One region of the Jeotgalibaca sp. PTS2502 genome, then DNA from elsewhere that is predicted to be linked to it. Evidence: predicted binding sites of a transcription regulator. Region 1 holds the regulator's gene; the other holds the start of a gene.
What was found. Region 1 encodes LexA, which represses DNA repair genes until DNA is damaged. Its sites were predicted from a motif close to CNAACANNTGTTNG; they were not measured.
Positions count from the first base shown of each region.

Region 1 (15,446 bases):
TGCTTTAAATGATGATGAGGAAGATGATTTCCCCGTAAATCTAGAAACACTTGGTGATGACTTCCCAATGAATTTGGGTGATATCATTATTTCGATTGATAAAACAGCAGAACAAGCAGAATCTTATGGTCACAGCTTTGAGAGAGAACTTGGCTTTTTAGCCCTTCATGGATTCTTGCATTTAAATGGTTATGACCATATGACAGAAGAAGATGAAAAGGAAATGTTTGGTCTGCAGAAAGAGATATTAGATGCCTATGGACTCAAAAGAGAAGAATAACAGTTCAAAGCGTAATATTTGGAAGAATCCTACCTTTCTTGTATCCTTTGGTCATGCTTGGGATGGGGTCAAACTTATTTTAAAAGAAGAGAGTAATATGCGCCATCATGCATTTATTGCCTTATTACCCATCTTGTTTGGTTTTTTCTTTCAAATTAGTGGCTTAGAGTGGATTGCTCTTATTAGTTGTATTTTTCTTGTTGTCATGATGGAATTTGTTAATACTATATTTGAAACGGTAGTGGACATGGTAACCGATTATGAATACCACCCACTGGCTAAGAAAGCTAAAGATATAGCCGCAGGAGCCGTTTTAGTTGCAGCAGTTTTTTCTATTATTGTTGCTGCCATTATATTTCTGCCAAAAATTCTTGCATTATTTTTCTAGGGAGGTATTTATTTTATGCAAGACAATCAAGCATTTAAATCAGGCTTTATATCTATTATAGGAAGACCCAACGTTGGGAAATCGACACTATTGAACCGTATCGTCGGACAAAAAGTGGCGATTATGAGTGATACACCACAGACGACACGTAATAAGATTCAAGGCGTTGTCACAACCGATCAGGCGCAAATGGTTTTTATTGATACACCTGGTATCCATAAACCGAAACATCGCTTAAATGACTTTATGTTGCAGAGTGCATACAGTACATTTAATGAAGTTGATATTGTGTTATTCATGGTTAACGCAGAGGAAAAACGTGGAGCAGGCGACAACTTTATTATGGAACGTTTGAAAAACATTCGTACGCCTAAGTTTTTGATTATTAATAAAATTGATAAAATTAACCCAGAGTCTCTATTAGAAATCATTACAGACTACACCTCTGTTCAAGAGTTTGATGAAGTTATTCCAATTTCAGCAACAAATGGGAACAATATCGAATCTATGCTAGAAACGATTCAAAACTATTTACCAGAAGGTCCACAATACTATCCAGCAGATCAAGTAACAGATCATCCGGAATACTTTATTGTGTCAGAGTTTATTCGTGAAAAAGTCTTGCAATTAACACGTGATGAAATTCCACATTCGGTGGCAGTTGTTGTGGAATCCATGCAACGTAATGAAAATAATAAAATCCACGTTCATGCCACTATCGTTGTAGATCGTGCTAGCCAAAAAGGAATGATTATCGGTAAAGGCGGAAAAATGTTGAAAGAAATTGGGACGCGTGCGCGGCGCGATATCGAAGTCATGTTAGGTGATAAAATATTCTTAGAATTGTGGGTAAAGGTACAACGCGATTGGCGTGATAAGCAAACCCATTTACAAGAATATGGTTATCGCAAGAAAGATTATGAGTAAAACAGGCTTTCAAACATTCCAGGGGATTGTTATTTCGGTTAGAAAGCATAAGGAAACGGATGCACTCGTTAAGATTTTTACACTTGAGTATGGAAAACGTATGTTTTTTGTACGGCATTACTTTAAATCAAATTTCCAAATGAAGGCATCGTTACTTCCTTTTACACACGCTAGCTATATTGGGACCATTAATGATGATGGTTTGTCCTTTTTAAGAGACTATCAGTCGGCTGAAAATTATACTGCTATTCAGCAAGATGTTTATTTGAATGCTTATGCCACCTACATGGCTAATTTAGCTGATGCTGCTATGGAAGACCGCATACCAAACAAAGAGTTGTTCGGATTGCTGCAACAATCATTAGACGCAATGAACAATAAGAATGATGGTCAAACCATTATGAATGTCTATGAGATGAATCTGTTAACGTATTTTGGTGTTCATCCGCAGTTATCATCTTGTCGAATTTGTGGGAATCCAAATGACCCTTTTGATTATTCGGCTAAGCATTCAGGTGTTTTATGCACCAATCATTTTCACGAGGACAGGCACCGACTGAATGCTCATCCAGCTGCTATTCATTTTTGCCGTATTTTTTTAAGAATTAAGCCCAATCAAGTTGAGCGTATCTCACTAAAAGATGACACTAAAAAGGCTATTCAAGACTTTATTGATTTTCTTTATGATGAGTATGTTGGAATCAAGCTAAAAAGTAAATCCTATATTGATCAAATGAAGGAATGGGAGAATGTCTTGCAATTGTCAGTGGAGAAACGTAAAGCTGATGAATCTGAAAACACATAAAAACCTTGACTTTAATGGGTTAACTGTTTACTATTATGGTTATAATTAAATAAGAACGTTGACGATGAGAGTACATACAATATGATGCTAAAGCGAGTTTGGATAGGTGAGAGCCAAACGCATGCAGTTGTCATGGAAAGGCACATCTGAGTTTTACCAATGAAGAGCTGGTCTTAACCAGAAATAGGGTGGAACCGCGAGTATAAACTCGTCCCTATGTTGCTCCGCGAGCAGCATAGGGACGTTTTTTTGTCTATTATTAAAGGAAAAGAAATGAGGAGAATCACTATGGAAGAAAAAGTAACCGTTCAAAGAATGATACAAATCCTTCAAAATTATTGGGCAGAGCAAGGCTGTCTGCTTTTAAATGCATACGACACGGAAAAGGGAGCAGGGACAATGAGTCCGTATACATTCTTGCGTGCAATTGGTCCAGAACCTTGGAATGCAGCATATGTAGAACCATCCAGACGACCAGCTGACGGCCGTTATGGTGATAACCCAAACAGACTATATCAACATCATCAATTCCAAGTTGTGATGAAGCCGTCACCTGACAACATCCAAGAACTTTATTTAAAGAGTTTGGAAGCTTTAGGAATTAACCCGTTAGAGCATGATATCCGTTTTGTTGAAGATAACTGGGAAAATCCATCTCTAGGATGTGCTGGTTTAGGGTGGGAAGTTTGGTTAGATGGGATGGAAATCACTCAATTTACATACTTCCAACAAGTTGGCGGTTTGCAATGTAGCCCTGTAACAAGTGAATTAACCTATGGGATTGAACGTTTGGCATCATACATTCAAGATGTTGACAATGTTTACGACCTTGACTGGGTAGAAGGCGTTAAGTATGGCGAAATTTTCTATCAACCAGAATATGAACATTCAAAATATTCGTTTGAAGAAAGCGATCCAGAATTACTAATGAATTTATTCAATGCCTACGCAGAAGAAGCAATGAAACAAATTGACAATAGCTTAATCCATCCAGCTTATGATTATGTCTTAAAATGCTCACATGCATTTAACTTGTTAGATGCCAGAGGGGTGGTTTCTGCTACAGACCGCGCTGGTTTTTTAGCAAAAATTAGAAATATGGCACGTAAGTTAGCAAAAGCATTCGTTGAATCAAGACGTAATCTTGGTTTTCCACTTCTTTCAGAAGAAGAACGTCAACGTTTATTGAAGGAGGAGCAAGCATGAGCGGAACATTATTATTAGAAATTGGTTTAGAAGAAGTACCTGCACGTTATGTGAAGAGTAGTAGCCAACAATTAAAAGAGCGTATGGAACAATTTTTGAAAGTAAATCGTGTTATTTTCGAGCGAGTTGATTATTTTGGAACACCAAGACGACTTGCTGTCATGGTTCATGGTTTAGCAGATAAACAAGAAGATCTTCATGAAAAAGCAAAAGGACCAGCTAAAAAAATAGCTGTCGATGCTGATGGTAATTGGACAAAAGCTGCGCTTGGATTTGCAAGAGGACAAGGTGTTACCGAAGCAGACCTTTACTTTGAAGAATTAAAGGGGGTCGAATACGTCTATGCCAATAAAGAAGTTCTTGGTAAAGAAACAAAAGATGTTCTAACAGATTTAGGACAAGTTATCGATGCTATGACATTCCCAATTACGATGCACTGGGGAAATAGTTCTTATGAGTATATTCGTCCGATTCACTGGTTAGTTGCCATGTTGGATAATGATGTTATTCCATTTACGTTTCTTGACTTAGAAAGTGGTCGTCAATCGCGCGGTCACCGATTCTTAGGGCAAACAGCTACATTTGATCATGCCGCAGATTATATTGAAAAACTAAGAGAGCAATTTGTTATTGCTGATTTAGACGAACGTAAAACGATGATTAGCCATCAAATTGCTGAGATTGAAAAAGAAAATGCTTGGATTATCCCAGCTGATGAAACATTAATGGAGGAAGTTGTTTCTTTAGTTGAATATCCAACGGCATTCTTTGGCAGTTTCGATGAAAAATACTTATCGCTACCAGAAGAAGTGTTAATTACAAGTATGAAAGACCACCAACGTTACTTTGAAGTGACTTCTGCTGATGGTCAATTGCTACCTTACTTTATTTCAGTTCGTAACGGTAATGCAGAACATATTGATATGGTTAAAAAAGGAAACCGCAAGGTGTTAACAGCTCGTTTGGAAGATGCCTTATTCTTCTTTGAAGAAGATAAGAAGCAAACCATCGACGAGGCACTTAAGAAATTAGAGAGCGTGTCATTCCATGCTAAAATTGGATCAATCGCTCAAAAGACAGCCCATACTGGTTTACTAGCAGCAGCTATTGCTGAAATGGTTGCTTTGGACGAAGATTCTCAAGTATTGCTAAAACGTGCAGCAGAAATCTATAACTTTGACCTTGTTTCAAACATGGTCGGAGAATTCCCTGAATTACAAGGAATCATGGGTGAAAAATATGCGATTCTAAAAGGTGAACATCCGGAAGTTGCGACTGCAATTAGAGAACGCTACTTGCCGCTTTCAAGTGACGGTGACTTACCACAAACAGCTATTGGTGCAGTCTTAGCTCTTGCTGATAAATTAGATAGCATTATTAGTTTCTTTAAAGTTGATATGATTCCAACCGGTTCTAATGACCCTTACGCCTTAAGAAGACAAATGATTGGTGTTGTCCAAATTCTTGAAAATTTCCATTGGACATTGCCGTTAGACAGTTTCTTGCAACAGGCTTTGGAAACTGTTTACGCCCTTGAAAACAATGACGAAAAAGCGCAATTAATCAATCAATTTATTCAGTTTGCTAAAGGTCGTATTCAACAAAAATTACAAGGCTATCATGTTAATCATGACGTGCAAGATGCGATTCTTGGTTCAACTGAAAATAACTTGCTAGAATTGATTGAAAATGGTCAAACACTTCATAGCCATCAATCAGATGATGATTACAAAGCAGTGATTGAAGCATTAGCCCGTGTAGTTAATATTTCACATCAAATCGAAAAACCATTTGATACTGATAGTAACGTGTTTGAAACAGCTAGTGAGAAGAACTTACACGTTCAAATTAACCACGTAAAAACACTTTGGGATAAAGCAAATTCTGAAGAACGCTACGATCTATTAAAAGAAATTGCACCAGTTATTACCACTTTCTTTGATGAAAACATGGTTATGGTTGATGACGAAGCAGTTCGAAATAATCGCTTAAACCTTTTAGCAAGTTTAACAGAGCTTATTTTAGAGTTCGCTGATGTTAGACGTTTAATCACAAAGTAATGATTCAAGTCAACGAAAGGCTAGGATAGTGTCCTAGCCTTTCCTATTGTTTTAAAATCAAAGATAAATATTCTTTATGTCGGTCGCTCAATGTGTTAAATTAGAGTAGACTAGTAAAGAATGTTTGCTAAATAATAAAGAGAAACGAGGATATAGGAGTTAAGACTTCTTATATCCAAGGAGGACATCAATATGTCAATGTTTTTAGATCACGCACAGATTAATGTAAAGGCCGGTAATGGCGGAGACGGCATGGTTGCATTTAGACGTGAGAAATATGTACCAGATGGCGGACCAGCAGGCGGCGATGGCGGTAAGGGCGGTAGTATCATCTTTGAAGTAGACCCTGGACTACGCACTTTGCTTGATTTCCGTTACAATCGTCATTTCCGAGGTATCCCTGGCGAACATGGAATGAGTAAAAGTAAATACGGTAAATCTGCAAAAGATACTTACGTGAAAGTGCCACCAGGTACGATTGTTCGTAATGCAGAAACAAATGAGTTAATGGGAGATTTAACCGAAATTGGTCAACAATTAGTTGTTGCTAAAGGTGGTCGTGGTGGACGAGGAAACATTAAGTTTGCGTCACCTAGAAACCCAGCCCCAGAAATCGCTGAGAATGGCGAACCAGGGGAAGAATTTGTTCTAAATCTAGAATTGAAAGTTATCGCTGACGTTGGGTTAGTTGGCTTCCCATCAGTAGGTAAGTCTACTATTCTATCAGTTGTATCAAAGGCAAAACCAAAAATTGCTGCTTATCACTTTACAACTATTGTGCCTAACTTAGGTATGGTACAAGCACCAAGTGGCGGTCAATTTGCTATGGCCGATTTACCAGGTCTGATTGAAGGGGCATCACAAGGTGTTGGTTTAGGAATTCAATTCTTGCGTCATATTGAACGCACACGTGTTATTTTACATGTTATTGATATGGGAGCTACTGAAGGTAGAGATCCATTCGATGACTATGAAAAAATCAATGCTGAATTGGAAAACTATGAGTTAAAATTACTTGAACGCCCAACAGTCATTGTTGCTAACAAAATGGATGTTGAAGGCGCTGAAGAAGAACTTGCTAAATTCAGTCAAAAATTAGAAGAAAAATTTGCTGGACAAGATGTTCCAAAAATATTTGAGATTTCTGCATACCAAAACAAAGGCTTCGGCCCGTTGTTAGATTACACAGCAGAATTACTGGAACATACAGAAGCATTCCCATTATTTGATGAAGAAGAATTAATTCGCTCTGTTGAATATAAATTGGATGACCCATCTGATGAAATTATTATTAACCGCGATCCAGACCGTACATGGATATTAAGTGGTGAGAAACTAGAGAAACTATTCTTGATGACGAACTTCCACCATGATGAAAGCATCATGCGTTTTGCTCGTCAACTTCGTGGAATGGGAATCGACCAAAAACTTCGTCAACGTGGGGCAGAAGACGGCGATCTTGTCCGTATTATGGATTACGAATTTGAATTCGTAGACTAAAAACCCGCTAGATGAAGAGAAACGAGTGTTTGCATCATGAAAATTCAATTTTTGGGGACGGGATCTGGTGTCCCGTCAACCAATCGAAATCTATCCTGTATTGCGCTAAAACTATTAGATGAACGAAATGACATTTGGCTGTTTGATTGTGGAGAGGGTACACAACAACGTATTTTACGAACAACCTTAAAACCTCGTAAAGTTAATAAGATTTTTATCACACATTTACATGGGGACCATATTTTTGGTCTTCCTGGTTTTCTAAGTAGCCGCGCTTTCCAAGGTGGCGATACGCCATTGACGATATACGGACCAAAAGGAATCAAAGACTTTGTCTTAACGAGTTTAAGAGTTTCTCAATCTCATTTACGCTATCCGATTTTTTTCCATGAAATAGAAGAAGACGGGGTAGTTTTTGAAGATAAAACCTTTAAAGTGACATGTGCTAAGTTAGCACATGGCATTCCTTCCTATGGATTCAGAATTGAAGAGGCTGACTATGTCGGTGAGCTGTTAGTTGAAAAATTAAAAGCGGATAATATTCCATCCGGACCATTATATGGAAAACTAAAAAATGGGCAGACGGTGACTTTACCAGATGGTCGATCAGTTAATGGGAATGACTATATTGGTCCTTCTGTGAAGGGGAGAACAGTAACCATTTTAGGAGATACAAAACGAACTCCTGCTAGTACACAACTAGCCATGAACTCAGATGTGTTGGTTCATGAATCAACTTTCTCAAAGGACAACCAAAAAATTGCGAGAGATTATTTCCATTCTACCTGTGTAGATGCTGCTAAAGTAGCTAAAGAATCAAACAGTAGCCAGCTGTATTTAACTCATATCTCTTCACGCTATATGGGTAAAGAACAAGCTCAACTGCAAAATGATGCTCAAGCAATTTTCCCAAATTCAACATTAGTTCATGACTATGATGAATTTGACATTCCGTTAATTAAATAAAAGTGACTATGTGAGGTGTGTTAGTGATGAAAAACCAATGGAGATTAGTATTAATTATTGTTTTAATGACGATTATCAGTGTGTTTGCTGTTTTAAACGTGGAAAGTGTACCCGTTAGTTTTGGTTTTACAACGTTTGCTGCACCACTTATTATTATCATCTTTGTTTCTTTACTATTAGGTGCTTTATTAACATTACTTGTTTCAACAATGGCAAGTGTTCATCGAAAAAAAGAATTAAAGACCTTGCAAGCTGGAATTTCACAACTTGAAAGTCAGTCTGGTCAATTAAGAGACGAGATTAAAGCTGAGTACACTGAAAAAATAACAGCACTTGAGGAGACCATTAATTCTAAGGATAATAAAATTAATAGTTTAGAAAATGAGCTGGTTAATCAAATTACTTACAATAATGTGAATAACGTTAAACCAACCTCACAAGATCCTGTTGAATAAAAATGGAAATGATGATCGCCTGTTTTTAACAGGCGAATTTTCTTTGAAATGAAAAAGAGGGAGATAATAATTTGTTAGATGCAAGAATGAACTGGAAACAAAAAGAGTATCCGTTTGACGAGCATGTCATCAGTCATTTAGCTGAAGAGACAACTTATAGTCAAGCTTTTTTAAAACTATGTTTACAGCGGAATTTAGATACCATTGAGAAAATAAATGACTTCGTTCATCAGAGTGACGTGTCTTACCACGATCCATTCCTGCTTTATGATATGGAACGCGCAGTCAATCGGATTTTCCAGGCAATTGAATCGGAAGAAGCTATATTGGTTTATGGTGACTATGACGCTGATGGTATAACCAGTACGGCTATTTTAGTTGAAGCAATTGAAGAGTTGGGTGGGAACGTGACCTTCTATTTGCCTAACCGTTTTAAAGATGGTTACGGCCCTAATGAACGCGTCTTTCAAGAGCAAATTGAAAGTGGTATTGAGTTGATTGTAACGTGCGACAACGGCGTTATGGGACATGATGCCATCCAATTAGCGAATGAAAAAGGTGTTGATGTGATTGTAACCGATCACCATGAATTACCTACAGAATTACCTAACGCTTATGCTATTATTCATCCTAACCATCCATCTGGCGGCTATCCATTTTCTGATTTATCTGGAGCTGGTGTTGCCTTAAAATTGGCTGGCGCACTCCAAGACAGAATCCCTTACGAATACTTTGATATTGCAGCTGTAGGTACTATTGCAGACTTAGTTAGTTTAACGGATGAGAACAGGTGGCTTGTAAAAAAAGGATTGGAAATTTTAAAACAAAGCGAACGTATCGGCTTATTGATGTTATTAGAAAAAGCGGGAACTTCTCTAGAAGGTGTTGATGAGGAAACCATTGGCTTCACCATTGGTCCTCGCTTAAATGCACTCGGTCGTTTAGGAGATGCTTCTCCTGGCGTCGAATTATTGACTTCCTTTGATGAAGAACGCCTGGAAGAAGTGGTCGAAGAAATTCAACAAACAAATTCGAAAAGACAAGCCATTGTCAGTGAGATTGTTGAATCAGCGACAGCTAAACTAGAACAACTCTCGTCTCTGCCAAATATCATCGTTTTAAGTGATCCGAATTGGCACGAAGGTGTGTTAGGTATTGTCGCGAGTCGCTTAGTTGAAGAAACAGGTCGACCAACGATTTTGCTTGCTGAGAATTCAGAAACAGGGCTGGCTAAAGGGTCAGGTCGAAGTATAGATGCTGTCCATCTGTATCAAGCATTGTCCGCTTGCTCAGATTGTATTCTGAAATTTGGTGGCCATAAGATGGCAGCAGGCTTGAGTGTTAGTGTTGATCAAGTTAATCAACTAAGTTACGAGCTGAATAATGTCACATCAGTCTATGCTGAACAGATTAAGCAAGGTGCGACAATCGAGGTTGATGAGTACTTAGATGTTGATGAAGTTACTTTGGATTTTCTAAATGAGATTGATCAGTTGAAACCTTTTGGAACAGATAATCCTAAACCAATCTTTGCCTTTAAGGATGTCCCTGCACAAAATATTAAACAAATAGGAGCAGATCAAAAGCATCTTAAATTTTCTTTATACTCCGAAAAACAAACACTTGATGTTATTGGTTTTAACAAAGGGCATTTAGCTTCCTTTATGCCTGAAATGGAAACCATATCCGTAATAGGCGAATTGGGGATTAATACTTGGCGAGATTTATCGAAACCACAATTACAGTTAAAAGATTTGACCATTGAGCATGTTCAGTATTTTGATAAGCGAACATCTCAAGTCCAAGACGAGTCTCTTAACATTGAGAATAGTGTTTATCTGTTTTTTAACCGTGCCTTTTTTGATAAAACAGCTGATCACTTGCCAAATAGCAGTGTCTCAGTTTTATTGGAAAGTAGAGATGATATCCCACCATTTGAAGATGAATTAACAAATCTGATTATTATTGATTGCCCAAGTAGTCTAGACTATTTGACTTACTTCTTGGAAAGACATAAATTTAATAACTATTATATTTATGCCTATCCGATTCAAAGTATAACGGCTGAAGGAATCCCTAATCAAAAGGTGTTTGCTCATGCTTACCGTTATTTTAGAACCCACCAAAATATGGATGTTCGAAGCAAGTTAACTGACTTGGCCCAATACTTAAAAATTGATAAGAATTTGTTGATTTTTATCATATCCGTGTTTTTAGAAGCAAAATTTGTTACAATTGATAACGGTATAATGAATCCAAATCCGCAACCTGAAAAAGTCAATTTGGAAGAAACCAATACTTATAAACAAAGAATAAATAAAATGAATGCTGAGAAACTATTTATTTACCAGCCATTCCAAGAATTGATTCAGTGGATTAAAGCTTGTGATAAGTAGTTATAGGAGGAAATTTTGATGGATTTTAAAAAGTATATTGCTGATGTGAAAGATTTTCCAGAAGAAGGAATTATTTTTAGAGATATTTCACCATTAATGCAAGACGGCGATGCTTATGCGTCTGCAATTGCTAAAATTGTAGAGTATGCAAAAGATAAAGGTGTCGACAAGGTTGTTGGGCCTGAAGCAAGAGGATTTATGGTAGGTTGTCCGGTTGCAGTAGGATTAAATTGTGGTTTCGCAATGGCCCGTAAAAAAGGTAAATTGCCTCGTGAAACAGTAGAAGTCGCTTACGGTTTAGAATATGGTGAAGCTGTTCTTCAATTACACAAAGATGCTGTTTTACCTGGTGAAAAAGTATTAATCTGTGATGATTTACTTGCAACTGGCGGAACAACATTAGCAACTGTTGAATTAATTGAAAAATTAGGTGGCGAAGTTGTTGGTTTAGCATTCTTAATAGAATTATTGGATCTAAAAGGAAGAGAAAAAATCTCTGGCTACGACATTTTTAACCTAATGGAATACTAAAATCAAAAAGGAGATTGAGCATTTGCCTAATCTCTTTTTAAATTTGACAATAAAACAGCCAGAGAGTATGCTACTTTCTGGCTGTTGCTATTAACTGATATGAGTTCTGTATAAGCCGACAACTTTACCTAATATTTGTACATAGTCCAAAATAATCGGTTCAAGTTCATCATTTTCTGGCTGCAATCGGTAATGATCTGTTTCTTTATAGAATCGTTTACAGGTTGCTTCCTCGTCCTCTGTAATAGCAATCACAATATCGCCATTTTCAGCAGAAGCTTGTTTTCGAACAATAACCGCATCGTTATTGTAGATTCCTGCATTAATCATACTGTTTCCTCGGATGGTTAGCATAAATAAGTCATCCGAACTATTTTTTAAGTTCGGTGGAATAGGGAAGAAGTCTGTTGCTTCCTCAACCGCCAAGATTGGCTCACCAGCCGTGACCACGCCTAGTAGCGGCATTTGATCGCTCTTGATTCCTAATTGTTGTAAACCTAATTCAGTGACCTCAATAGCTCTTGGTTTAGTCGGGTCTCGATAGATATATCCTGCTTTTTCTAATCGAGCCAAATGGCCATGAACGGTTGAGGTAGATGATAGGTTTACGGCATTACCAATTTCTCTTACCGTTGGTGGATAACCTTTTTGCTGAACTTCCGTATAGATGAAGTGCAAAACATTCATTTGTCTTGAGTCTCTACCTTTAGTCATCGGACCATCATCTCCCATATTTTTATAGTGTTATTTTATCACATCTAAACAAAAGAATCAAACAGATGTTCGGGTTTTAAAAAAAATGAATAATTGCGCTTTTCTATTTCCTTTTTGGCGAATATCTTGTAATATATTTAAATGAGGACTTTTGGAAGGAGGATACAAATTGAGTACAAGTGCATGGATTTTTATTGTTATTTTAGGGGTACTTTTAGGAGCTGTAGGGGGCTTCTTTTTGGCACGTCGTTATATGATGAATTATTTTGCTGAAAACCCACCTATTTCAGAAGATATGTTACGCAACATGATGATGCAAATGGGTCAAAAACCATCAGAACGCAAAGTGAAACAAATTATGGCTTCTATGAAAGGTCAAAACAAGAAAGCTAAAAAGAAATAATTGAATGAAATAATGAAAAATGTGGATGCTTGTTTGGGTCCACTTTTTTGTTTTGTATGAACTTAGAAGGAGGGAAACCCGTGCAAATCTTTAAAAAATTAAAGTGGTTCTTCAAGCAAGAATGGCGTTCTTACACAGTGGGGGTCTTTTTCTTAATTGTTGTAGCTTTGATACAAGTTGTTTCACCCCGAATAGTCGGAAATATTATTGATGATATTAATGAGCAATTGTTAACACCTAGAAGTTTAATGATTCAAGCAGGGATTATCCTATTATGTGGTATTAGTCAATATATTTTTCGCTACATTTGGCGCATGGAAATTTGGGGAACGTCTGCTAAACTTGAAAAAATACTTCGAATACGCTTATTTAATCATTTTACGAAGATGGATGCCGAATTTTTTCAAAAATATCGTACAGGAGATTTAATGGCTCATGCTACTAATGATTTGAATGCCATTCGTATGGTTGCAGGTGCAGGAATTCTGACCCTAGCTGACTCGATCTCATCGGGTGGAATTACATTTTTAACAATGTTGCTAACTGTAAACTGGAAATTAACATTAATCGCCATGATACCAGTGCCAGCTTTAACACTTGTTTCAAGAATGTTAGGGAAGAAAATTCATCGAACCTTTAGGAAAGCCCAAGCATCCTTTTCAGCCTTGAATGATAAGACACAAGAAAGTGTTACGGGAGTAAAGGTGATTAAAACTTTTGGCGAGGAAAAGGAAGATATTGCTGATTTTGAATCGAAGACTCGTGACGTTGTTTTAAAAAACAAAGAGGTTTATGCGATTGATTCGATGTTCAGACCGGTTGTTATTTTTGTTATGGGTATTTCATATGCCTTATCTTTGATTTTTGGGGCTTACTTTATTCAAAATGGCGAAATGACTATTGGTAACCTCGTAACATTCTTCAGCTACATTGCTCTAATGAGGTGGCCAATGCTTGCTGTTGGTCGATTATTGAATGTTTTAGAGCGAGGTAGCGCTAGTTACAGCCGTATTGATGAACTGCTTCAAGAACAATCACGTATTATTGAACCCAAGCATGCAATTACTCAGCCACTAGATGGTGACTTAGAAATTGCGATTCAATCATTCCAATATAGCGATTCAGAACAAATCTCGCTTAAGGATATTGTTATCCATCTTCCAAAAGGACACACATTAGGTATTGTGGGTCGAACTGGATCAGGAAAAAGTAGTCTGTTTAGTTTGTTGCTAAGAGAATATGATCACTATGATGGCATCATTAGTTACAATGGCATTAATATTAAGGATTATAGCTTGGATAGTTTGCTAAGCGGCATTGGTTATGTGCCACAAGATAACTTTCTTTTTTCAACAAATGTAGCAGATAATATTCGATTCGCCAATCCAGCTTATTCAGACGAAGAGGTTTACGAAGCAGCTCGAATTACAGCGATTCATGATGATATTCTCGGTTTTCCAAATGGCTACAATACATTGGTAGGGGAACGTGGCGTGTCCCTTTCTGGTGGTCAAAAGCAACGGATTTCGATTGCTCGCGCCGTGATTACGCAACCAGAATTATTGATTTTAGACGACTCCTTATCAGCTGTTGATGCAAAAACAGAAGAACAAATTTTAAGTCAATTGAAAGAAAAAAGAAAGAATCAAACAACCATTATCGCAGCTCATCGTATTTCGAGTGTGATGCACGCTGATGAAATCATCGTTCTAGATAATGGCACTATTGTGGAACGAGGAAATCATGAACAATTAATGCAAAACCAAGGCTGGTATCGTCGAATGTATGAGAAACAGCAATTGGAAAGCAAGTTAGAAGGTGAGAAATAATGGAACAATCAGTTTGGTCTAAAACCATTCCGGTCAAAGAACAAGTTCGAGTTGTTAAACGAATTGTAGCTTATGCGTTACCTTTTAAATCACCATTTATTTGGTCCTTTATTTTTGGTATCGGACTAGCTATAACCGACGTTGTCTCCCCTAGGATTATTCAAGTATTTCTCGATAACTATGTCACTCAAGGGAAAGCAACCATTTCGATTGCGATTCAATTTTCACTATTATACATGTTATCGATTATCATCAGCATGATTACGATGTATTTTCAGAATTACCTATTTAGCATGGCGTCCGAAAAAACAGTCGAAAATATACGGAATCAACTGTTTAGAAAAGTTAATCAACTCGGCATGCGATATTTCGATCAAACACCGGCTGGTTCAATTGTTTCTCGTGTGACAAATGATACGGAAACAATTAAAGATTTTTGGGCTGTCTTCTTGGCTCTAGCAGAGGGTCTTTTAAGTATCGTAACAGTGTTTATTGCGATGTGGGTATTAGATGTAAAAATCACCTTAACCTTTCTATATTTCTTACCTGTTATGACATTAATGGTATGGTTTTACCAACGTGTCAGCACTCGTGTATACCGCACAATGAGAGAAAAACTAAGTGAGCTAAACACAAAATTGAATGAAAATATACTAGGTATGTCTATTATTCAACAGTTCCGCCAAGAAAAAAGACTGCAAAAGGAATTTAGTGATGTTAATGAAGAGTATGCGCGTGGCAGAATAGCCATGGTTAGGATGAATGCCTTGCTTCTTAATCCCTTTATCAGTTTGTTACAAGCCATTGCATTGACGGTTGTTTTGTATTTGTTTGGTGGACAGTCATTTGACCAATTTGTGGAGATAGGGGTTATTTATTCCTTTACTAGCTACATTAACAACTTCTTTAGACCCCTTGGAATGATGATGGACAACTTGAGTGTTTTTCAAGACGGGATTGTGTCAAGCTATCGTGTCATCCGTGTA
Region 1 is NZ_CP019433.1:592,228-607,673, forward strand. It holds gene ybeY (rRNA maturation RNase YbeY) at 1-280, shown strand, start outside; gene BW721_RS03010 (diacylglycerol kinase) at 252-668, shown strand; gene era (GTPase Era) at 684-1,595, shown strand; gene recO (DNA repair protein RecO) at 1,588-2,400, shown strand; gene glyQ (glycine--tRNA ligase subunit alpha) at 2,689-3,606, shown strand; gene glyS (glycine--tRNA ligase subunit beta) at 3,603-5,666, shown strand; gene obgE (GTPase ObgE) at 5,859-7,166, shown strand; gene rnz (ribonuclease Z) at 7,203-8,132, shown strand; gene BW721_RS03045 (lipopolysaccharide assembly protein LapA domain-containing protein) at 8,159-8,587, shown strand; gene recJ (single-stranded-DNA-specific exonuclease RecJ) at 8,659-10,983, shown strand; gene BW721_RS03055 (adenine phosphoribosyltransferase) at 11,002-11,514, shown strand; gene lexA (transcriptional repressor LexA) at 11,605-12,228, opposite strand; gene BW721_RS03065 (YneF family protein) at 12,398-12,631, shown strand; gene BW721_RS03070 (ABC transporter ATP-binding protein) at 12,712-14,460, shown strand; gene BW721_RS03075 (ABC transporter ATP-binding protein) at 14,460-15,446, shown strand, end outside.

Region 2 (15,446 bases), 150 kb from region 1:
ATTTTAAGCACCTTTTCAAACTTCTCCTGTCCCAAAGGTTCATTAAAGCCCCTAAGCCTTAGTTCAGGAATGGTTTCACCCGCTTTGGGAAATAGCTTCTGTAATAATGCCTGTTTTATCAATTCTAATTGATTTGACTGACGCTGATGAAGAGTGATGAAGTGGTCGAAGTTACTAAAAATCTCACCTATCTTTCTTTCTTCATCAAAAGAAGGGAAGTATATTTTATAGTTTCCGAGCTGTGGTGAAGTCAATTGCGGAACACCAGTAGATTCCACTAGCACGCTATGATTGTTAATTGCATTCTCAAGGAAAACAACTTCATGTTCAGATTTAACTGCTAATAAACGAACTACTGGCGTAAAATTAACTTTTCTAGCTCGTGCATGCCCCACATCCCCACGACCCGTTACAGTTACAGCTGGAGCTTCGACACGATATTCTTCTTTGTAATATCCTACGATACCATCATTGGTTAATGCATTTGCTAATACTGGATACTTTCCTACATCAGATATTTTTTGTTTATCAATATCACCACCAGCAACTATAATTGACTCATCTCCCAACTTACGCTGTTCCCAATCGTCTTCAAACCCTTTAAATCTGATTTCTGGCGCTTTTTTAGTCACTGAAAGCACCACCTTTTGAATCGATACTTGTTAAAAAGTTAATAAAGTAGTCTAATTCTTCTTGTGCCTCAGGTGTTGCTGCTGTTAATTCTTGAGCCATTTTAGCAAGTTCTGCATTTGTCTCGGCAATTTGTCTATCAATATCAGCTAATTCTTTTGAAACTTCTTTTAAGGAGATTGGTTCCTCCTCTTCAAAAGTATCAACATAGCGAGGGATATTTAAATTGTAGTCATTCTCTACAATCTCTTCAAATGTTGCAAGATGGGCATACTTCTCTACATGACTTCTATTTTTATAAGTTTCTAGTATTTTCTGTATATGCTCTTCTTCTAGATTGTTTTGATTTTTAGCTTTAGTAAAGTCGTTTGATGCATCAATAAAAAGAACGTCTTTACTCTCTCTATTCTTTTTAAGAATAATAACAGTTGTTGGAATGCTTGTACTAAAGAAGATATTTGCTGGCAAACCTATAACTGTATCGATTGCGCCATTTTCTAATAAACTTTGACGAATCTTACCTTCAGCTGCTCCCCTAAATAAAACACCATGTGGTAGAACAATAGCCATAACACCCGTATCTTTTAAGTGATAATAGCCATGAAGTAAAAATGCAAAATCAGCTTTTGATTTTGGTGCTAAAACGCCATACATAGAGAAACGAGCATCATCCAAAAATCCTTTATCTGCAGACCACTTTGCACTATATGGCGGATTCATTAATACACCATCAAAGTTTGTTGGTTCTTCTGTTGGCCAGTCAGCATCCAATGTATCTGCATTATGTAAATGTTGATTAGCAACGTCTACTCCATGCAGAATCATATTCATACGAGCTAAATTATAGGTAGTCGTGTTTAATTCTTGTCCAAAATAATTTACCGTTCCTGGTTGGTTGGATAATTTTTTTACATTCAATAATAGTGAACCTGATCCCATCGTAGGGTCGTATACACTAAATCCTTTTTGATTCTCTTTTCCTAACAATACAATTTGTGTCATCAATGTTGAAACAGACTGTGGTGTATAGAATTCACCTGCTTTTTTACCAGAATCAGAGGCGAATTGACTAATTAAATATTCATAAGCATCGCCTAATGCATCACCTTGATGAGCAAGCTCAAGACTAGCTAGCTCTTTAATAACAGCTGATATGGTCTGATTTTGCTTTTGAGGAGTTGCACCTAATTTTTTAGAATATAAGTCCACGTCTTCAAAAAGATTTTCAAACAATTCATCGCTTTGTTCAATATTTCTAAACCCCTGAACAAGCTCTTCCAATTGGAATTTACCTTTATTAACTCTTTGAACAATAGCAGTAAAAGTCAATTCTGGTTCTAAAGCATATGAATAATCATATTTTAAAGTATCAATCAGATCGTCTTTATCTTCTGGGTCATTAAAGGCGTCTACATATACTTGTTGAGCCTCATCTAAATTATTAACCTCTTTTTCTAACAGGTCAGCCGCGTGATAAAGCATACGATCTGATAAATATTTATAAAAAATAAGTCCTAGTAGATAGTCCTTATACTCACCTGCTCCCATTTTTGAACGCAAAATATCAGCACTATTCCATAGCGCTTGATAAAGTGTTTTTGATTGTTGCTCCTGCATTATTATACCATGCTCCTTTAATTTCAATATGTTGTAGTTATATAACTTTCATTATAACTTACGCTGTGAACAAGCGAAAGTCTTCTAGCAAAACTTTCCTCTTTGTTCCCCTTTACAAATCGAACGTATGTTCTTATAATATGGGTAAAGGAGGATTGATGGTGATGTTCGATTATTCGTCTGAGAGGAGCGACGATATTTTGTGTATCGATGTGAAATCATTTTTCGCTTCTGTTGAGTGTGTGGATCGTGGTTATCATCCGCTAAGAGCTTTACTAGTCGTGATGAGTAATGCTGAAAACGATGGTGGCATTGTCTTAGCTGCCTCTCCCAAGTCTAAAGAAATTCTCGGAATTAACAATGTGACGCGCAAATACGATATACCGCCCCATCCTGATCTGATTGTTGTTCCACCTCGAATGACACGTTATATTGAGAAAAATAATGAGATTAACCAAATCTACCGTCATTTTGTCAGCGATGAAGATTTATATATTTACAGCATTGATGAGTCCTTTCTATCGATTCGCCCTAGTCTAGCATTATTCAAGGAAAAAACAGCTTACGATATGGCCCGAACGATTCAAAAACAGGTTTATCAGCAAACTGGCCTGTATGTCACCGTTGGGATTGGCGATAATATGTTACTAGCTAAGTTAGCGCTAGATATTGAGGCAAAGCATAACCGCGACTTTATTGCGGAATGGCGCTATCAAGATGTTCCCAATAAAATCTGGAAAATAAATGACTTGAGCGATATGTGGGGAATCGGCAGTCGAACAGCACTAAAGCTCAATAAAATGGGCATTCACACGGTTTACGACCTGGCTCATAGTGACTTTTATCAGTTAAAAGAAAAGATGGGTATCATTGGGGAGCAGTTGTTTGCCAACGCATGGGGAATTGATCGTAGCAATATTCGCGAGCGCTATAAGCCTCTGGAGAAAAGTTATGGTAATTCGCAAATTTTGCCCAAAGACTACCTTTACCGACATGAAATTAAACTTGTCATTCGTGAAATGGCTGAACAAGTTGCGGCTCGGATTCGTAGGCGACACTGCCAAACGGGATGTGTGAGTTTGTATGTTGGTTACTCTAAATATGAAATGGCAGAAGGTTTCTCTCGTCAACTCAAAATACCACCTACTTCTCATTCTAAAAAATTGGTTGCTTATTGTTTAGAACTGTTTGACAACTATTATGGTGGACAAGCGGTGAGGCGAATTGGAATTTCCTATTCTAAACTAAGCTATAGTTCTGATATTCAATTAGATCTATTTGAGGACCCAGAAAAGCAAATCGCCGAAGAACAACTCGATTATTTGGTAGATAAAATTAGAGAAAAGTATGGCTTTCAGTCACTTGTACACGCTAGCAGTTTACTGGATGGCGCAACTGCCATTCATCGAAGTAGCTTAGTTGGTGGCCATGCTGGCGGAATGGAGGGTATTCAGTGATGAGTAAGTATTTAAATGACCACTATCGCGATCGTGGTATGAAAAAATGGGCAGGATTTTACCTATCTGAACATTCGTTAGAGCAGGAAAAATATGCTGCAGCGCAGTTAAGCATCAATAGACAAAAACCACAAATGGATCTCTACGATATTGGTCAAGTTTTGGAAGAAGCGAGGCTCAAAAACAAGCAAGTCGCTATCCAACTGGAAGCAGTTGACAATGAAGGCAATTATTTTGATGATGTGGTTGGCTATCTTAAAGGCGCTGATGCTATGGGTATTTATATTAACCAAGAAAAAATCCATTTTGATGAAATCAGGCATGCCTGTTTAGTAGAGAGTCAAAAATGGAGCGCACTATAAGAAAAAGCGCCCAGCTAAGAAGTGATTTCTTAACTTGGCGCTTATTGGTTATTTACGAGCTTTTCTTACTTTTAATTGTTTACCTTTAATCGTTCTATCTTGCATTTCTGAAATGACGAAGCTTCCCTTGCCATTTAGAATTTCGATATAAGTCACATTTTCTTGAATGGTAATAATGCCAATATCGTCCGCATCCACACCCTTAATATTCGTCAGAGTCCCTACAAAGTCAATGGCACGTAATTTTTTCTTTTTTCCACCATTAAAATAAACTTTGGTAATGCCTTTGTTGAGGTCTTTGTTACGTGGAGCTTTTGGTGTCAGGCGACTTTGGCTTTTCGTTTCAAAGGCAGCTTGCATACGCGATACAAGGCGTTGGCTCGGCGGAAAGACTTCCGTCAGCTCATCCGTTTCGTCAAAGGCATAATCACGAACCGTTTGCCATTGGTAAGTGTCTTTGTCGGACACCATGGTTAGGGCTAGGCCTTTTCGACCGGCACGGCCTGTACGCCCTGTTCGATGAGTGAAGCTTTCTTTTTCAAAAGGAACATCATAGTTAATGACGTGTGTAACAGTATCTACGTCAATTCCTCGTGCAGCCACATCTGTCGCTACGAGGTAACGTAATTTCCCTAATCGGAAATCACTCATGACAGCTAGGCGATCATCTTGATCCATGCCACCATGTAATTTATCAACAGTTATGCCCTCTTTGCTTAAGAAGGTCACTAAGTCGTCAACGGCCCCTTTTGTATTACAAAAAATAATACTCGCATCAGGGTTTTCAATCGTTAGTAAATTAAGTAAGAGTTGTGGCTTATCCATGTCTCCCACTTTAATAAACGATTGCTGAATAGCTGGTTTTGTTTGCTTTGATTCTAATGACAATGCTAGACGGTCAGATTTCATATAGAACTCAGCTAATCGCTCTACTTCAGATGGCATGGTTGCTGAAAACAGCATGGTTTGGCGGTCGGTTGGTAAATAGTCAATAATCGCTTCTACTTGATCAATAAAGCCCATATTTAGCATTTCATCGGCTTCATCCAGTACAAGGCTGTTTACTTTATCAACTTTCAAAGTACCTTCTTGCAAGTGCTCAAGTAAACGCCCCGGTGTTCCAACAACAATATGACTCTTTTGTTTGAGCTCTGATTTTTGGATTTTAAAGGGAGACTTCCCAAAAACGGCTGTCACTTTAATACGTTTTAGGCGGCCGATGTTCGTTAGTTCTTCTTTAATTTGTAGCGCTAATTCACGTGTCGGTACAATAATTAAAGCTTGTGGCTTATTTTCTTCCCAGATAATTTGTTCGCATAGGGGAATACCAAAGGCAGCTGTTTTCCCACTACCAGTTTGTGACTGAGCCATAATATCTTTTTTAGTTAAGGCTGGTGCCAGCACTTCTTCTTGGACAGCTGTTGGTTTGCGGTAGCGCAAGCTAGCTAGAGCTGTCAGGATTTCATTGCTTAGACCGAATGATTCAAATGTTTTGTTTTCCATAATGTCCTACTTTCTTTTTCATCGCTGAATTAGTATAACAGTAACGTTCGAGAAAAAGAACACTTTTAATGATACTATCATGCGATTGCTTAATGGCTTTTCTAAAGGGTATAATGGAAGTAACGATAACGATTGAGCAAATAAAGGAGTGTTGGCATGTTTTTTCTAGTTGAATCATTCATCCCGATCATCTTTATCATGGTAATTGGCACTATTATTTTCCAAGCGGTCAGAGGCATCATAACATGGAATAGCAATAATCAGTCACCGATTCGGTCTGTGGAGGCGCGCGTCACGTCAAAACGGGCAGATATTAAGCGGCACAACAATGTTCATCATGGTCCAGGAGGCATCCATCACAATCATCCGTCGACTTCGACGACTTATTATGTGACCTTTCAATTCGACGGCAGCCAGCGCCTTGAATTTCGAATAAGTGGCAAAGAATACGGGCAATTAGCTGAGGGTGATAGCGGCAAATTATCTTATCAAGGTAGCAGGTACTTAGACTTTGAGCGGAGATAATAAAAACAAAGAGGTTCGAGCGCTTTTAATGGCTTGAACCTCTTTATTTTTGAGTAATCCAGAGGTTCGGGCGACTTTTAGCCTCTGAACCTCTTTATTTTTAAGTAATTCAGAGCTTCGGGCGACTTTTAGGCTCTGAACCTCTTTATTTTTAAGTGATTCAGAGCTTCGGGCGACTTTTAGGCTCTGAACCTCTTTATTTTGTCAAGGACAGTATAAAATTGTAGGTTTATGACAGAATAAAAATGTAGGTTTTTGACAGTCTAATTTAGAAGTCCATTTATATTTTCCCTTTCATACGATATGATTTTCCAGTAATCTTGAAGACTTTAACATGGTGAACCAGACGATCAAGAATGGCGGCGGCTATTTCAGAATTCTGAAATAGCTCCCCCCATCGAGATAAGATAATATTTGTCGTAATCATTGTTGATTTTTTTTCGTAACGCATCGTTAATAGTTGAAAGAAGAGGTTAGCTTCAACTTTTTGAATTGGTAAATAACCTATTTCATCAATGATCAAAAGATCATATTTGGCATATCGTTTCAGAACACGATCGACGGTCCCTTTTTCAAAGGCAGAACGAAGACGTAAAAGTAATTCATGACAACTGATAAACAGTGTACGGTAGCCTTGATGACATGCTTCAATGCCTAATGCGATGACAAGGTGTGTTTTCCCTACACCAGGGTTTCCAATGAAAACTAAGTTTTCTTTTTTCTCCATAAAAGCCATATGTTTCAAGTCTAGAATCTCTTTTTTGTTAACGCTTGGTTGAAAGTTGAAATCAAATTCTTCAAGTGATGTCCGTTTGGGAAAGTGTGCGCGCTGGATGACACGTTCCACAGTCTGATTCGTTTGAAAATCTAATTCTTGATTAGTTAATTCTAGAAGAGCTTCTGTTAAAGAAAGCTCATCCCGATTGGCAATTTCAACATAGTTTGGCACATATTCTCTCATATGTTTTAAATTCAAGGCCTCTAGATTATTTAATAGCTTTTGATAGTTACTGCTCATTCGAAGGCACCTCCAGTAAATCATATTGCTTTAAACTTCGTTTAATATGTTCTTGGATGTCATCTTCTTCTTTGTGGCTCATGACATCTGATTTAAGTATCTGAACCAAATCTTCTTGGTTATAGTTCAATCTTTTTGTGGTAAGTGGGTGCGAACGAATCTGTTCTCCGTTATAATAAATGTGCACGTGCTCTTCGTTTTCGGAAAGATCCAAGTCAACTTCTTTTCCGATATAGCGAGGGTCTACAGAGTACCTACATTTGCGGAAAATGACCATTGCTTCCTTTGTGACTTTACGGCGAATAGAGTCTTCAAAATAAGGATTTAACAAGTCATCTTTTAGCTTATGCAGGTGCTCTTTTTCATTAATTTTCCAAAGTATATCAGGAATCTCATCCGTTGCTTGAGACACTTCCGAATTTAATTCATCACAAAGTTCGTCAACGATTCGAATGAGATCTGTCGAATCATAAAATTCATGATTGTAAACCCGTAACCGGTCCATTGTTCTAGCGAGAGCTTCTACGCTACCTTTTGTTTGGGGGCGAAAAGGGCGACAGACCATTGTTCTGAACCCTGCATCTTTACTAAAAGAATAGAAACGATCATTTAAATGAACCTGAGAGAATTGAGTTCGTGATCGGTCGACGACAGTTTTCATATTATCGAACCATATTTCTTCTGGAACACCACCGGTGTGATAAAAGGCATCATTCATGCACTCAAACAATGTATCTTGTTTACGATCAAAGGTAAGCGTAATAAATTTCTTCTTTGAGTAGGGCAATATATAAAGAAAAATATTAAAGCGGAAGACTTCTCCCTGACTGCTTATCAGTCGCATTTCTTCTTTCCAATCGATTTGTGCTGAAAGACCAGGCGTATATTCGACGCGTACCGTTGCTTTCTGTATCCGTTCTTTTTTCACTCCACGGCAATAGTCTCTAACAAGACTGTAACTCCCATCGAACCCTTTCTTTTGTATGAATTTGAAGATACTTTTAGCGGTACATTGATCTTCTAACTTAATATCTATGATTTGTTTGAATGAATCTAATTTACTCGGATATGTCCTCCTTGTTTTAGGTTTATTACCTTGTAACGCTGCTTTAACCGTACGATAGTCACATCCGTATTGTTCCGCTAACGCAGTATAATTGGGCTTTATGCCATCAATCATATGTTTTTTCACTCCTTCTCTGATATCTCTTCTCATTCCTATTCCACTCCAATTCTATAGGGGATAAGAAGAGTATATAAAAAATGTAGGAAAACCAACAATTTTACATTGTCATTTTCCTACATTTTATAACTGTTCTTTACATTTATTTTTAAGTGATTCAGAGCTTCGGGCTGCTTTTAGGCTCTGAACCTCTTTATTTTTAAGTGATTCAGAGCTTCGGGCTGCTTTTAGGCTCTGAACCTCTTTATTTTTAAGTAATTCAGAGCTTCGGACGACTTTTTAGCTCTGAACCTCTTTATTCTTAAGTAATTCAGAGGTTCGGGCGACTTTTAGGCTCTGAACCTCTTTATTTTTAAGTAATTCAGAGGTTCGAACAGCATTTAGGCTCTGAACCTCTTTATTCTATTTAACTAACGTTATGTTTAACCCAAGTTGCAAAGAGTTGCGGCCAAACGGCAACGGCTTCGTCACGCTCGTAATCGCCTCTGCCGCCTGTTTCATGTGTCGCTAAACTCAATCCGTGGCCTCCTTTAGGGAAGATATGTAATTCGTAAGGGACACCCGCTTTTCGCAAAGCATCTGCAAAAAGCAAACTATTTTCTGCTGGTACAAGACCGTCTTCTAGCGTGTGCCACAAGAATGTTGGTGGCGTTAATGCACTCACCCGTTTCTCCAGAGATAGCTCGTCTTTTAAGCTGGCATAATTGTCTGCCAGCAAAGCCTTAAAGGATCCTTCATGGGCAAATTCGCCACTTGATAAGACAGGATAAGCTAGCAATAAGCCATTTGGTTGCCAGTCTTCTTTCTTTCCACCTAATGCTTGCACTAAATGGTCGTCTTGCCACAAGACACCTAAGCTAGCAGCTAAATGACCACCAGCTGAAAAGCCAGCTACAATAATTTGCTCTGGATCAACGTGCCAGTCGTCACTATTTTGACGGACTAATCGTACGGCACTGGCTAATTCTTCAAGAGCTGTTGGATAAACTGCCGGTTTTACGCTGTATTCTAGCACAAACGCCTGATAACCGTAGCTCATCATCTTCACTGCGATTGGCTCTGCCTCTCGATCGGATAAAAATTCATAGCCGCCACCGGGACAAATTATAATCGCCGGCCGTTTACGATTTACATCAATCTCAGGCGAATTTTCAATAATATAGGTCGTTAAACGTGCAGAGCTTTTCTCATAAAATGAATCAATTGTTTGATGAATCATGTGACACTCCCCCTAATTGGCGCACATAAATATCTTTATGCGTACCCGAATAATAAACAGTACCATCGTCATCCACAAAAAGTGACGGGTCAATTCCCGGTGTGTCTAGCCAAATCGGATCAGACCATTCACCGCTAATATCGTCCGTCCAAATCAAAAAGTTCCCTTGAGCAAAATTATCATCGGCAACATTGCTACAAACCATATAAAAACGGCCGTTAATCTCCCGAATGGTTGGCGCATAAAGACCAAACGCACTCGGAATTTTACGTGATAAGGTCATTTGTTCTGGTCGTGATAGGCCGTGACTAACCAGCTCCCAATCAATTAAATTTTTACTGTGATAAACAGGTAATCCCGGGGAAAATTCAAAGGTACTCGTTGCTAAATAAAAATCATCCCCAACACGACAAATACTGGGGTCAGGGTTAAACCCTTTAATAATCGGATTAGTATAGGTATAAGTGGTCATAGCAGACTCCTTTCATATAAAACGCTTACACCCTATTATAATTCATTTATAAAAAGATATACCATCATATTTAGACCATTCACCTTTAAAATTAGACTTTCGTACTGAAATATAAGCCCTTAATTCCAAAATATATTTATTCAGATAAATTCACAACAAAAATAGTATACTTAGCCGATAAATATACTATAATAAACTATAAAGGAACCAACTCTTTTAAGATGGAGGTGTGAAATGATTAGCCAAGAGGAATCCTTAAAAAGTATTATCGAAGAAAAACGAATACGGAATGTCTTTCAGCCAATAGTATCGCTAGAAAATGGTGATATTTTGGGCTATGAAGCACTGAGCAGGATTGTTGGCGAAAGTGCGTTTGAGAATACAGAGCAATTATTTGTGGCTGCTAACCAATATGACTTATTATGGCCACTAGACTTATTGTGTCGAACAAGAGCTTTTGAGGCTGTTCAAACCTTTATAACACCTGATTTTAATAAGAAAATATTTGTAAATATTAATCCTAATATTATGACGAACTATTCTTTAGAAGAGAGTTTTTCTAAATCGTTTTTAGAGCAGTATGGTATCTCTCCTACTCATATCATTTTCGAGATAACAGAACGAACGGTTATTGATGATATGAGTGGCTTTAAAGCGACGATTGAACATTATAAAAATCAAGATTATAAAATCGCAATTGATGACACTGGCGCTGGCCACTGCGGCCTTAATCTGATTAGTGATGTTGACCCCAACTACATTAAGTTGGATATGAATTTGATTCGCAATATTCATTTGAGTAATATCAAGAGGGCTCTCGTTAAAGGAATGGTTGAATTTTCTAAAGTTTCAAATGTTAAATTAATTGCGGAAGGCATTGAAACCTATCCCGAACTTGAAGCGATCATTAAATTAGGTGTTCACTACGGCCAAGGTCATTATTTCCAAAAACCTGAAACGGCTATTCAAGCTATCCCACCAACTGTCATTAAAACAATTGAAACGCTTAACGAGAAATCGCAGCTGAGTCAACAGCATAAACAGACGATTGACAGTCTATCTACTCAAACAGATGTCTTTTCACCGGATGATACGATCGGTGAGGTCTATACTTATTTTATGAACGATCCGGAATGTTTAGCCTTAGCAGTTGTCAAAGACAAGCGACCGGTTGGGTTGATTAGTCAAAAGACTGTTTTAGAATGGATGGAAGAAGAAAACCAACCCTCTACAAAAATTGCGAATGTGATGACTAAGCAATTCTTATCTGTGGACCGCTATACACCTATCAATACGGTTTCACATTTAGCCATGGCTCGCTCAAACCATAAAGTCTATGAGCGAGTGATTATCACAGAAAACAATTTGTTTTATGGTACCGTTACGGTCAAAACGATCCTCGAAACACTAACCGATTAAACGAGCTAAAAGGAGCAGGGAAATGATTCCCCTGCTCCTTTTTTAGTCTTTATTTTGCTAATATACGATCAATCTCTGCTAATTCTTCTGCTGAGAAATCAAGATTTTGAAGGGCTTTTAAGTTGTCCTCCAATTGGCTGACACGCGATGCCCCAATTAATACACTTGAAACCACAGGCTGACGCAAGTTCCAAGCTAGAGCCATTTCAGCCAATGTTTGACCACGTTTCTCTGCGACCGCGTTTAATTGGCGAACCGTATTGATGGTGTTATCGACATTTTCTGCTGACAAGAATGGGCTATCTGAACGATGCGCACGAGAACCTTCCGGAATACCATTTAAATAGCGGTTGGTTAATAACCCTTGTGCCAATGGACTAAAGACAATCGCACCCAATTCTTCTTCGGCTAATACATCTGTTAAGCCGTCTTCAATCCAACGATTAAACATATTATAAGCAGGTTGATGGATAATAAATGGCGTATGCCATTCTTTAAACCATTTCGAAATCTCTGCTGTTTGTTCAGGCGAATAATTTGAAACCCCAATATACAAGGCTTTTCCTTGTTTAACCAATAAATCAAGTGCTTGAGCTGTTTCAATAATTGGCGTGTTGGGATCTGGACGATGGTGGTAGAAAATATCCACATAGTCTAATCCCATCCGCTGTAAACTTTGATTACAGCTAGCGATAATACTCTTTTTAGACCCCCACTCACCATAAGGACCTGGCCACATATAATAACCTGCCTTAGACGAAATAATGAGCTCGTCACGATAAGTTTTAAAATCTTCCTTAAACAAACGACCAAAGTTTGTTTCAGCCGACCCAGCTGGTGGACCGTAGTTATTAGCTAAATCAAAGTGGGTAACGCCATTATCGAAGGCCGTTCTTAAAATAGCACGTTGGTTTTCGAGTGAATCAACATCGCCAAAGTTATGCCATAAGCCTAGTGAAATTGCCGGTAATTTCAAACCAGACTTACCCACTTGACGATAACTCATATTCTTATAACGGTTTTCATTTGCTTGATACATCATCACGCCCCGTTTCTTATTTGTCTTCTCTATTACATCACTTTGGAAAGAAAAGATAAAAGACTAGTCAAAGGCTAATTACCCTTTGACTGCCCCTGAGGTAATACTCTTGATGATGTGCTTTTGCATGGCTAGATAGAAAACTACCACTGGAATAATCGCTAGAACAAGCAGTGCCATGAGAGAACCATAGTCGGTATTGCCGTATGAGCCTTGTAGGTATTGAATGGCGATTGGAATGGTCTTGTATTCCGTTCCTAGCAACAAGTATGGTAATAAGTAGTCATTCCAAATCCACATGGCATTTAAAATAGCTACCGTAATAACAGTTGGTTTCAAAATCGGCAGGACAACTAAGAAGAAGGTGCGTATCGGTCCACAGCCATCAATAATAGCCGCCTCTTCAATTTCTTTGGGGACGGATTTAATAAATCCTGTGAAAACAAAGACGGATAAACCCGAACCGAAACCAAGATAGATGAAAATAATGCCTATTGGATTGTCTAAACTTAACTGGTTGGCAAACCATGTGAGTGTAAACATCACCATTTGAAAAGGTACAATCATCGAGAAAACAAACAGATAATATAAAGATGAAGTGAATTTATTCTTAACACGGACAATAAACCAAGCTGTCATGGATGTCAATAAGACAATCGTTCCAACTGAGAATACCGTAATAAAAATAGAATACATAAAGGCCTGCCAGAAGTTTACGGTGCTAATCCCACGTGTATAGTTTTCTAAGCCAACAAAGGTTGTTGCATTCGGTAGCGAGAACAGATCTTCACTAATGAACAGTTTTCCCTTGAAGGAATTAATTAAGATAAGGAAAATAGGCGCTAAAAATAGAATCGCTAGTGCCAACACAATAATGAACCAGACCTTATCGCTGAATTTTTTGGATGATGTATTCATTAGTTTTCTACCTCCTTACTACGTGTTAAGTAAACTTGGGTAATGGCGATAATCCCAACGATGATGAAGAAAATAACCGCCTTGGCTTGTCCAACACCTTCCCAGCCCATACGACCGTAAAATGTCTTATAAATATTCAACGCCAACATATTTGTTGTTTCTGCGGGCGCACCATTTGTTAATGCCAAGTTTTGATCAAATAGTTTAAATGAGTTAGTTAAGGTTAAGAATAAACAAATTGTTGCGGATGGAATGACTAAGGGAATAGTCACGTCTTTTAGAATTTGTAGTTTGTTCGCCCCATCAATTCGGGCTGCTTCGTAAAGGTCATTTGGAATATTTTGAATACCAGAAATATAAATGACCATCATGTAGCCTATTAATTGCCAATTCATCAAGATAACCAAGCCCCAAAAGCCATATTCAGGACTATAGGTAATCGTTACGCCGAAGTTATAAAGAATAGAGTTTATAATAGCTAACCACACATAGCCCAGTACAATACCACCAATTAAATTGGGCATGAAAAAGACCGTTCTAAATAATTTCGTTCCTTTAATTGCGCCTGTCAGTAGCAAGGCTAAGAAAAAGGCGATCACATTAATCGTCATGACAGAGACGATTGTAAACTTCACTGTAAACCACAAGGCACTCATAAAACCAGGGTCCGCAAAAGCTTTCTTATAGTTTTCAAAGCCAACCCAAGCTGCATCGACGATTGTATTAAATTCAGTGAATGATAGATAAACACCCAATACAAATGGAATTAAAAAGGCAATAACGAAGGCGACCAGTGTCGGTAAAACGAATATGGGAAAATATTTCTTTAGTGATTTGTGCAAAACCATGACCTCCTATTCAAAAAAATCATTGTTACTTTAGTATGTTTGATTGATGTACAATCTTCGTAAAAATAATGAGATTAGTCTTCTTAGAGACTCTAAGAAGACTAATCTATTCAGTATCATTATTGTGTTAAGGATGCTTCACGAGCCCATGACTCGATAACAGTCTCTGTTACTTCGTCCCATGTTGCTTGCTCTTGTGCATACATTAATAATGCGCTACCGAAATCATCCTTGAACTGTTCACTTGGGAATGTTGTAAATGACCACGGTACACTGTATTGCATTTCATCATTCATTGAAGCAAGGACATCTTGTGCTAATGGATCAGTTGGGAATTCATCTTCAGTAAAGCTGTTAAAGGTTGGAATGAACCCAAATTCATTAATCACATAATCCTTACCTGTTTCTGAGCTGTACATCCATTCAACAAAGTCAATTGAGGCTTGAATATCTTCTTCAGCGGCTTGGCTGTTGATTGCTAAGAAGTTTTCTGTCCCAATCGCTAGCCCTTGACTCTCTTCACCTTCAGCCCCAATATAGATTGGCATAAAGTTAACATCTTCTTCGTTTACAACGTTCCCTTCCGTACCACTAATTTGGCCCCAGCCCCAGTTCCCGTTTTGAACCATTGCTGATTTTCCTAAAGCAAATTCAGTCATTGAATCAGTCGTTGTTTTGCTTCCTAGCAATCCAGGTGCTGTTGTTGAATTGTTCAAGTATAAATCAAAAATGTTTTGGTACTCTTTTGAGTGGGTAAAATCAATTTCACTTAAGCTATCAACATCTTTATCTTTGTATTCATAGTAAATCGGTAAGTTAGCTAAGTGAGTTTGGAAGCGCCATTGCTCACCAGATGCTAGAGATGTTGAAGAGAATACCCCTTCAATACCTAATTCATCTTTCAAGGCTGTCATATCTTCTACAACCGCTTTTAATGCATCAAAATTATTAATGTCATCAACTGATGTATAGTCTGTTTTCTTATTTGCTGAAGCAAAGTATGTTTCCATAATTGCATTGTTGTAAATAATACCATAGCCTTCTACCGTAATTGGTAAGCCGTAGACACTCAAATCTTCTGTAATGGCTAAGTCTTTATCAACTAGCCAGCTGTATAAGTCTGTTTTACTTAAGTCTAATGTGTAGTCTTTCCAATTATTGTAGCCAATTGGTCCATTAATAAAGAACACAGTTGGCGGTGCTGATTTGGTGATTTCCGTTTTCAAGGTTTGCTCA
Region 2 is NZ_CP019433.1:444,279-459,724, reverse strand. It holds gene BW721_RS02245 (restriction endonuclease subunit S) at 1-632, opposite strand, end outside; gene BW721_RS02240 (type I restriction-modification system subunit M) at 625-2,247, opposite strand; gene BW721_RS02235 (Y-family DNA polymerase) at 2,403-3,704, shown strand; gene BW721_RS02230 (hypothetical protein) at 3,704-4,066, shown strand; gene BW721_RS02225 (DEAD/DEAH box helicase) at 4,115-5,569, opposite strand; gene BW721_RS02220 (DUF2500 domain-containing protein) at 5,726-6,094, shown strand; gene istB (IS21-like element helper ATPase IstB) at 6,375-7,112, opposite strand; gene istA (IS21 family transposase) at 7,102-8,328, opposite strand; gene BW721_RS02205 (alpha/beta hydrolase) at 8,702-9,514, opposite strand; gene BW721_RS02200 (family 43 glycosylhydrolase) at 9,495-9,986, opposite strand; gene BW721_RS02195 (EAL domain-containing protein) at 10,221-11,405, shown strand; gene mgrA (L-glyceraldehyde 3-phosphate reductase) at 11,455-12,444, opposite strand; gene BW721_RS02185 (carbohydrate ABC transporter permease) at 12,523-13,362, opposite strand; gene BW721_RS02180 (carbohydrate ABC transporter permease) at 13,362-14,210, opposite strand; gene BW721_RS02175 (ABC transporter substrate-binding protein) at 14,330-15,446, opposite strand, start outside.
Region 2: a site for LexA is predicted at 2,368-2,381, ahead of BW721_RS02235 (Y-family DNA polymerase). Genes of this name have one in related genera too.